DNA from 2 places in the Bacillus sp. JK62 genome. Region 1 is predicted to be linked to the other one. Evidence: predicted binding sites of a transcription regulator. Region 1 holds the regulator's gene; the other holds the start of a gene.
The links. The regulator Rex, encoded in region 1, represses fermentation and respiration genes when NADH is low (regulators of the CRP and FNR family bind a similar motif). The targets are predictions, from matches to a motif close to TTGTGAAATATTTCACAA.
Positions count from the first base shown of each region.

Region 2: ACWJJ4_RS01175 (cytochrome ubiquinol oxidase subunit I) is a predicted target of Rex. The motif match lies at 3,512-3,529, and genes of this name have one in related genera.

Region 1 is NZ_JBSJQA010000009.1:8,079-13,041, reverse strand. It holds gene groES (co-chaperone GroES) at 1-256, opposite strand, end outside; gene ACWJJ4_RS18380 (CPBP family intramembrane glutamic endopeptidase) at 493-1,227, shown strand; gene ACWJJ4_RS18375 (YdiK family protein) at 1,224-1,415, shown strand; gene tatC (twin-arginine translocase subunit TatC) at 1,457-2,215, opposite strand; gene ACWJJ4_RS18365 (twin-arginine translocase TatA/TatE family subunit) at 2,222-2,392, opposite strand; gene ACWJJ4_RS18360 (redox-sensing transcriptional repressor Rex) at 2,411-3,058, opposite strand; gene moaC (cyclic pyranopterin monophosphate synthase MoaC) at 3,055-3,567, opposite strand; gene ACWJJ4_RS18350 (ABC-F family ATP-binding cassette domain-containing protein) at 3,707-4,963, shown strand, end outside.
Region 2 is NZ_JBSJQA010000001.1:229,432-234,394, reverse strand. It holds gene cydD (thiol reductant ABC exporter subunit CydD) at 1-1,080, opposite strand, end outside; gene cydB (cytochrome d ubiquinol oxidase subunit II) at 1,080-2,096, opposite strand; gene ACWJJ4_RS01175 (cytochrome ubiquinol oxidase subunit I) at 2,080-3,486, opposite strand; gene ACWJJ4_RS01170 (2-hydroxycarboxylate transporter family protein) at 3,989-4,963, shown strand, end outside.

The DNA.
Region 1 (4,963 bases):
CACGTAAGATTAAGTATTCAGTACCTTCGTATTTCACTTCAGTACCGGCGTATTTTGAGAAGATAATGCGGTCGCCCTCTTTTACTTCTAAAGCAACGCGCTCTCCGCTTTCCAACACGCGACCTGAACCGGCTGCCACGATTTTGCCTTCTTGCGGCTTTTCTTTTGCAGAATCCGGTAATACGATTCCGCTGGCAGTTTTTTCTTCAGATTCTACGAGTTCAATGACAACGCGATCACCTAATGGCTTTAACAATGTAATAACCTCCTCAATAGTATGAATATGTAATTTTAGCACTCAGCTCTAAAGAGTGCTAACACAGTTATTATAATAAAGAATCTCACTTCCAATTTCAAGTCATAAGAATAAAAAATTTTCACGCTTACATGATTCTCTCTCGCACTGATTTTCTCCTTTTTTCACGTCAAGTTCACTTGTGTTACAATAAGAACAAATAAGTTGATTTTATAGGATAAAGGAGTACATATCATTTGAGAAAACAGTATTGGTATATCATTTTGACATATGTTATCATGCAGCTTTCCGCATTGATCGGCATTCCTTTAATGTACAAATTCGGCTATGCGGGCGGGCACCCTACGAATGCGAATCTCACCATGGCTCAGGGGATTTATTCCGTCGTAAGCTTTTTTATCTGCCTGATTATCGTTCTCTTGATTTTGAGAACCGCGCCGAAACAGACATTAAGAAACGGGAAGAAAGCATCCGCCGGCATGTCCGTTCTCTGGGCGGTCGCGGGAATATGGCTCGCTTTATTTTCTCAGGGAATCGCCGGGATGATTGAGCAGTATGTCTTTCATGTGGGCAGCGGTTCCGAAAACACGAAAGCCATTCTTAACATTATTAAAGCCATGCCGCTCATGATTATCGTTTCTTCTATCGTCGGGCCGATTCTTGAAGAAATCATTTTCCGGAAGATCATCTTCGGTGTATTATATGAAAAAACGAATTTCTTTATCGCCGGACTGATCAGTTCCGTCATTTTCGGCATTGTGCATCAAGACCTCACGCACCTGCTGCTGTATACGGCCATGGGCTTTACCTTTGCGTTCTTGTATGTGCAGACGAAACGGATTATTGTGCCGATATTCGCCCATGTCATGATGAATACCATTGTCGTGGTCATGCAGCTCGGCCCCGCCCAAAAATATATTGAACAGCATAGTGAGCAAATGCAATTAATTATTGGAGGATTGTTTGTATGAGGAACCCAATGACTTGGGGCTTGATTTATTTCGCAGTCGGCTGTATCTTTACGTATTTGGCCGCAAGCTCTCCGGGAAGCATGTGGTCTTTTTATTCCATACTGCTGATGGTTTTCGCCGCTTATAATATCAGCATCTCGTTTAAAATGTTCGCCTTCTCATTTAAAGTGAAGAAAAATCAAAAATAATAAAAGAAAAGCCATTTCTCATCATTGAGAAATGGCTTTTTTTATGCTGATACGTCCTGGTCAGATTCACTGCCGGTCTGCCTTTTCCGATACGCCGCTTTTGAAATCAGGATACTGATCTCGTATAAAATGCAAAGCGGAATGGTAATCATCAAGTGAGACAGCAGCTCAGGCGGCGCAATCATCGCGGCGATCACGAGCAGCACAAAATATGCGTACTTCCTGATCTTCGATAAAAACATCGGCGTGATAACACCGAGTCTCGTTAAAAACATGATCAGCACCGGCATCTGAAACAGCAGCCCGAACGGAATCGTCAGCTGCAGCAGAAAATGAAAGTATTCGGTGATCCCGATCACCTGGTTGACATCCAGGTCATTCGAGACCCGCTTCATAAAATCAACGACCAGCGGAAATAAAATATAATAAGAAAACGACACACCGCCGACAAACAGCACGATCGAAATCGGAATATAGCTGAGTGTTACTTTGCGCTCCTTCTCATACAGACCCGGACTGACAAACGCCCAAATCTGATAGAGAATAATCGGCGAAGTCAAAATGATGCCGATGATAAACGCGAACTGCAAAAAGATAAACAGCGGATCCGTCAGGTTAAAAGCATTAAGGGTGAGCTCTTTTACTTCATCGGCTTTTTGAAGATACACAATGATAGGTTTTGCCAGAAAAAAGCCGGCAATAAAGAAAACCGTAAAGGATAACGCCACAATCAGCAATCGTTTCCGAAGTTCGGCAATATGCTCCACAAGCGTCATTTGATTCACTCTCATACGCGTCATCCTATCTTACTGTTCTTCTTTCTTTTTTTCCTCTTCTTCACCGGCTAATCCCTTAGTAGCGTTCTTAAATTCACGAAGCGTGTCCCCCGCCGCTTTTCCTAATTCGGGAAGCTTCTTCGGACCGAAAATAATCACCGCCACCACACCGATAACCGCCAGGCTTCCAGGACCGATCATGTGCAGCTCCTCCTTTCGCTATTCAATTTCTTCCAAAACAGAATAATGCTTTAAGAAATAAACCAATGATTGAAGCTCTACTGCTAAATCTATATGATGAATTCGAATGTGATCCGGCACATTCAAACGGGCCGGCGTAAAGTTAAGGATTCCCTTGATTCCGAGCGACACGAGCCGGTCGGTGATTGACTGGGCGGCAACCGCCGGAACGGTAAGAATCGCCACGGGTTCATCCTTTATGTGAAGCTCTAAATCATTAAGATCAAAGACAGGCACACCGCCTACCTCAGTTCCTATTTTACTCTGATTCACATCAAAAGCCATAGATATTTTTGTGTTATTATTTTTTGTGAAATTATAGTGAAGAAACGCCGTCCCCAAATTCCCGACACCGATCAAAATGACGTTCGTCGTTTCATCCTGATCCAGTGTTTTTCTGAAAAATGACAGCAGGTAATCCACATTATAGCCGTATCCTTTTTTGCCGAGCGCCCCGAAATAGGAAAAATCCCGGCGGATCGTGGCCGAATCGACTTTTACCGCATCGCTCAGTTCAGCCGATGAAACGCGCTGCTTTCCTGACGCGTGTAAATTCTTTAAAAAGCGATAATAAAGCGGCAGCCGTTTTGCCGTCGCCTGTGGAATTTTTGATTGATCCTTGTTCATGATTGGTCCTCCACTTTATACTCAGATGCATCTCTTTTAAAATCACCGTTTTTGCCTCCTGTTTTTTCCATGAGGCAGGTCGGGCCGATGACCATTCCTTTATCCAGCGCCTTGCACATGTCATACACGGTCAAAGCGCAGACTGAAGCGGAAGTTAGCGCTTCCATTTCCACACCTGTACTCCCTTTCGTTTTTACGCTTGCCTGTATATGAAGAACGGCTTCGGAATCCTTTTCCTCCCAGCCGAATGAAATGTCGACGCTGCTTAAAGAAAGCGGGTGGCACATCGGGATAATCGCTGACGTCTGCTTTGCGGCCATAATTCCTGCCACCTGTGCGACAGCCAGCACGTCTCCTTTTCCGATCTCGCGGTTTTTGATTCTGCTGTACACGTCATGTTTCATGTGTACGCTGGATATCGCAGCGGCAGTACGGACTGTTGAAGATTTATCGCTTATATCCACCATGCGGGCACGGCCTTCTTCATTAAAATGAGAAAATCCATTCATATTTAAACTCTCCTTACTTCTGATCATACACTATTTTCTCCCTGATGTCTTATCCTATAATGTTCCAATTCTGATGTATTGTTTGCTGACAGCAGGTTGATAAGCTACACTTAACTTATTATAACAGAGGTGAAATAATATGATGATCTTACAAATTAATCAGCTATCCAAATCTTTTGGCGCTGATCCTATTTTAAACAATATAAAGCTTGAAGTCAGATCTCGGGATCGCATCGCCATAGTAGGCAGAAACGGAGCCGGCAAATCAACTCTCCTTAAAATTATCGCAGGTCACCTTTCATATGAAAAGGGTGAATTAATCAAACCGAAAGAATTAACGATGGGATATCTTGCCCAGCACACAGGCTTGGAATCCCAGCTTACCATAAAAGAAGAACTGCTGAGCGTTTTTGATTTCCTGAAAGCAATGGAAAAAGAGATGCGCTCTATTGAAGAAAAGATGGCCACGGCCGCCCCGGCGGAGCTTGAGACGCTGATGAAAACCTATGACAGGCTTCAGCAGGATTTCAAGGATAAAGGCGGCTATCAATATGAAGCGGACGTCCGATCTATCCTTCACGGCCTCGGCTTCGGAAAATTTGACGATTCCGTGAAAGTGCAAAGCCTGAGCGGCGGTCAGAAAACAAGGCTTGCGCTCGGAAAACTGCTGCTGACCCAGCCTGATCTGCTTATTCTGGATGAACCGACGAACCATCTCGACATCGATACGCTTACATGGCTTGAGCATTATTTACAGGGATATTCAGGCGCAATCCTGATCGTTTCCCACGACAGATACTTTCTTGATAAAGTCGTCAGCCAAGTGTACGAGGTCTCACGGACAGAAAGCAAAAAATACCTCGGCAACTACAGCGCCTATTTAGAACAAAAAGCTGAGCAGTATGAGAAAGACCTGAAGCTGTATGAAAAACAGCAGGACGAAATCGCCAAGCTTCAAGATTTTGTCGACCGCAATCTGGCCAGAGCTTCTACAACGAAAAGAGCCCAAAGCAGACGAAAACAGCTTGAACGGATGGACGTCATGGCAAAGCCGCTCGGGGATGAGAAATCCGCCGCCTTCCGTTTTGACATTACAAAACAGAGCGGAAACGACGTCCTGCGCGTACAGGATGTTTCCATCAGCTATGACGGCCAGCCGCCGCTCTTGAAAAACCTGACCTTCGGCATTACAAGAGGCGAAAGCGCCGCCCTCGTCGGACCGAACGGAATCGGCAAATCAACCTTGCTGAAAACGATTATGAATACAATCAGTCCGGAATCCGGGTCGATCACGTACGGTTCCAATGTCACAATCGGCTATTACGATCAGGAGCAGGCTGAACTGACCTCGTCCAAACGCGTGCTGGACGAGCTGTGGGATGAATATCCGGACATG
Region 2 (4,963 bases), on a different contig from region 1:
CCCGATAATCCCGATTTTCTTCTTCCCTTTAAAGGACAGATGAAATTCAGACATCGATTCTCGGACGGACAAACGCGCAAGCTGTAATTCATCCCCGTCAGTCCACGTATCAAGTTCGAGCGGCTTTTCTTCTTTAAAACCGGGCTGCGCCAAAATCGCTTGAATGGTTTTCCCCGCCTCCTGCCCGTTTAACGTCGCGTGGTAATCATTTCCCACTTCGCGGACCGGGAGAAAATATTCAGGCGCGAGAATCAGCGCTGTCAATGCCGGACCGAGCAGAATTTGTCCGTCTATCAGCCGCAGGCCGAGAAACACCGCCACTGTCGCCACCGACAGCATCGTAAAGAAATCCAGGGCGAATGATGATAAAAACGCGACCCGGAGCGTGCTCATCGTCGCCTTGCGGTATCTCTCACTGACATGAAAGATGTTTTTACTGTGTGATCTGCTTAATCCTAAAAACCGCAATGTCTCCAGTCCGCGGAGCGAATCCACGAAATGATTGGAAAGCGTCTGATAGGACTTCCATTGGCGATCGGCTTTTTTCTGTGCGACAAGTCCGAGCAGAATCATAAATACAATCAAAATCGGAAGCGCAAGAATCAGAATCAAAGCCGATGTTTTATCCTGAAAAAACACGTAAATAACAACGGCCGCCGGCACAATCGCCATGCTGACCATTTTCGGCAGAAACAGCTCTAAATAACGGCGGAACTGGCTGATGCCTTCCATCGCCAGCGTCACCATCCGGCCTGTCCCCTCTTTTTTCGCAAAGCGGGGGCCGAGACGGAACAATTGCTCAAGAAATCTTTTTCTTAAGTCTGCGCCGGTTTGCGCGGCATATTGGTATACGATTTTCTGCCGGACCGCTGTTACCGCATGCCGGACCAAAAACGCAAGCAGGAAAAAGCCGATAACCGGATAAAGAGAAGCAATCCGCTTCCCGTTAAATAATCCGGTTACCGCCTGGCTCAGCCATTCCGCCTGCAAGATGATGGCGGCCGTTTGTATAATCGTTAATCCCGTAATGATCGCAAGAATCCGCTTCATTCCTTTATAAAGAAACAGGTCTTTTCCCATTAATAAGTCATAGGCTCCTTATGGCTGACGCGTTTCCGGAAGACATAATAGCTCCAGATCTGACTGCCGATGACAAACGGCAGCAGAGTCAGTGCGGCAATTGTCATGACTTTAAGTGAATAATCACCGGATGACGCGTTAGCTACTGTTAAGTCATACGCGCTTTTCAGCGAGCTGACCATGACGCGCGGGAACAGAGAGATAAAAATCATCGCAACTGTCAAAGCAAGACCCGCGCCGGTCATACCGAATGCCCAGCCGTCTTTTTTCTTGCTCATGAACACAACAGCAAGAACGTTGCAGATGACAATCAGCACGAATACCGGAATCGTGATGTTTGCCCGGCGTGTAAACATATCCGTATCGTATGCAGACATCGCAAAGAAAGCAAGTACAACAAGAAAGATAACACCGATTACGCGTTTTGCCATTTTTCTCGCACGCTCTTGTAAATCACCGATCGTGCGCAGTGTGACAAACATTAAACCGTGCAGGAATGAAAGAAGGGTGACGGCTGCTCCGCCAAGGACGGAATACACGTTCACAATATCTGAGAAACCCGCATGCATATTCATATGGCCGTCAATCGGCATGCCGCGGAACAAGCTTGTGAAGATAAGGCCGAATACAAACGGCGGGATAAGGCTGCCGAAGAAAATCACCCAGTCCCATGTTTTGACCCATTTTAAATGATTCACTTTTCCGCGGAATTCAAACGCCACCCCGCGGCCCATTAAAGCAAGAAGGATGATGATAAACGGAATATAATATCCGCTCAGCATCGTCGCATACCAGTTCGGGAATGCCGCGAAGATCGCTCCCGTACCTGTCAGCAGCCATACCTCATTCGCATCCCAGAACGGGCCGATGGTGTTAATCAGCACTCTGCGTTCTAATTCATTATGGCCAAGAAATCGGGTCGAAATGCCGACACCGAAATCAAAACCTTCTAAAAAGAAAAATCCAACAAACAAAACTGAAACGAGTACAAACCAAAGATCATGAAGTGACCCCATGGTAGACCTCCTGACTGAACGGATCCGTTGATACAGGAACATCCTTGTGATCATCATGGTCCGCACCTTTTTTAATTTCACGAACGAATAGGAAGACAAGCAGCGCGCCTAAAATCAAGTACATGACGCCGAAACCGATAATTGAAAACAGCAGAGATCCCGTCGTTACGTTAGGCGAAACGGATTGTGCGGTTGTCATTTGCCCCATAACCGTCCACGGCTGGCGGCCGATTTCAGTCATAATCCAACCGGCAGAGTTCGCAATGAACGGGAATGCGATCAGTGCGATCATGCCCCGTAAATACCACTTGCTCGTATGAAGCTTTTTGCGGCGGTTCAGAATAAAGCCTGCAATCGCGGCAAAAATCATAAGCGCGCCCGCTCCCGCCATAATGCGGAAACTCCAGAACGTCGTTTTGACAGGCGGGATATAGTCGCCTTTTCCGTACGTTTTTTCATATTCTTTTTGAAGTGTTTTCATCCCTTTCACACTGCCGCTGAACTTCTGGTAAGCCAAGTAGCTCAGTGCGTAAGGAATTGAAATTTCTGATGTGTTTTTTTCTTTATTCGTATCAATATTCGCAAAAGCCGTCCACGCGGCAGGATCACCGCTGTCATCCCAAAGCGCTTCACTGGCGGCCATTTTCATCGGCTGTGATTCCATTAAATGTTCAGCCTGCATGTGTCCGCTGAACGCAACACCGATACCGGCGATCAGACCGACAATCATCGAAAGCTTGAAAGATTTATGGAAGAAAGGCACTTCTTTTTTCTTCAATAATTTAAATGCGCTGACACCGGCGATAAAGAAAGCACCCGTCGCAAGCGCTCCGAAAATGACGTGAGGGAATTCAACCCAAAGCTGAGGGTTTGTCAAAAGCGCTCCGAAGTCATTCATTTCCGCGCGGCCGTTTTTAATCGTAAAGCCGACCGGCTCCTGCATGAATGAGTTTGCCGTCAAAATCCAGAAAGATGACATAATCGTTCCGAAGGATACAAGCCAAATGCAAAGCAAATGCACTTTTTTAGATAAACGGTCCCAGCCGAAAATCCATAATCCGATAAAAATAGACTCCATAAAAAATGCCAAAAGCGCTTCAATCGCAAGCGGAGCCCCAAATACGTCCCCGACAAAACGGGAATAATCAGACCAGTTCAATCCGAACTGGAATTCCTGAAGAATTCCTGTGACGACGCCGACAGCAAAGTTAATTAAAAAGAGATGCCCCCAAAATTTAGCCATTTTGAGATAGGTCTCTTGTTTTTTGACAACATAAAGCGTCTCCATCAAAGCAACCATAAACACAAGCCCGATAGACATAGGCACAAACAAGAAGTGAAACAATGTTGTAGATGCAAATTGAATGCGGGCTAATACCAACTCACTCATGATGTTTTTCCTCCAATCTGGTAAATTGCTCAACATTTCACAAACATAGTGGAATCATTGCTCGGTATTTCACAAAAAATGATATATTTGCTCAACGTTTCACAAATTCGTCAAAACTATTGAAATATCAGCCTGTACACCCTGGGGGACAGCGGCTGTCATAGAAATGATTCAATATCATTACTTTACAACGATTCAGCCCAAAAAAAAAGATCAATATACCTAAAATCAGGCTGAAATTGTGACTGATTATTGTCGGATTTGTAGAGATTTTATGTCAGCACCTAGGATATTTGTCCCTTTGATATCGTACCTCTTTTTTATTCGTGTGGCGAACAAAATGCTTTTCTCGGTGAAAAAGCCCGCCAAATCGCCATTTTGAGAAAGAAAATGTGAAGAAAGCATGTCCTCTAGTAAATTCATAATATATGAACAATTTAAATTTTTTAGTATACTTTAAATGGGGATATTTTTTCACTACATAACGACTGGGGGAACAAGCATGGGAGAACTTCAACCAAAATTGCAAACGGATTCAATCCAAAAACAGGAACGGACTGATAACTGGTTTGCCAGAGCAATGAATATAAGAATCGGCATTATTCCTCTTCCTATCTATATCCTGCTTTTCTTGCTTATTACGGTGTTTGTCATGAGCCGTGATGTAAAAAGCGACATTCTGACATCAATTGCCGTCATGAGTTTTTTCGGATTTACCTTCGGCCAGATCGGAAAATCCATTCCGATCGTGCGGTCCATCGGCGGCCCTGCGATTCTCGCAACCTTTATTCCATCCGCTGTCGTCTACTACCACCTGCTTCCGAAAGACATTATTACTTCAACAACAGAATTCACGGAAAGCTCCAACTTTCTCTATCTATTTATTGCCGGTATCGTCGTCGGCAGTATTCTCGGGATGAAAAGAGAGACGCTCGTCAAAGCTTTCGTTAAGATTTTTATTCCGCTGATCGCCGGCTCGATCGCGGCCGCCGTCGTCGGCTTATGCGTCGGGACGCTGCTCGGGCTCGGCTTTCAGCACACGCTGCTTTATATCGTCGTTCCGATTATGGCGGGGGGTGTCGGTGAAGGCGCGATTCCTTTATCCATCGGCTACTCCGATATTATGCCGATGTCCCAGGGAGACGCCTTTGCGCTTGTGCTGCCGTCCATCATGCTAGGCAGCCTGTGCGCCATTATGTTATCAGGTTTGCTGAATGTCATCGGGAAACGCAAACCGGAATGGACGGGCAACGGGAAGGTTGATAAGTCTGATCATTCCGCTCCCGCATTGGAACAGCCGGCCGATGATAAAACGTTTGATTTGTCCTTTTTCGCTTCAGGCGGTATTTTAGCGGTTTCCCTCTATTTGGTTGGCATGTTGGCGCATGATTTCTTTCAGCTTCCGGCTCCTGTCGTGATGCTCGTCCTTGCCGTTCTCATTAAGCTGTTCAGGCTGGCGCCGGCTTCGATTGAAAAC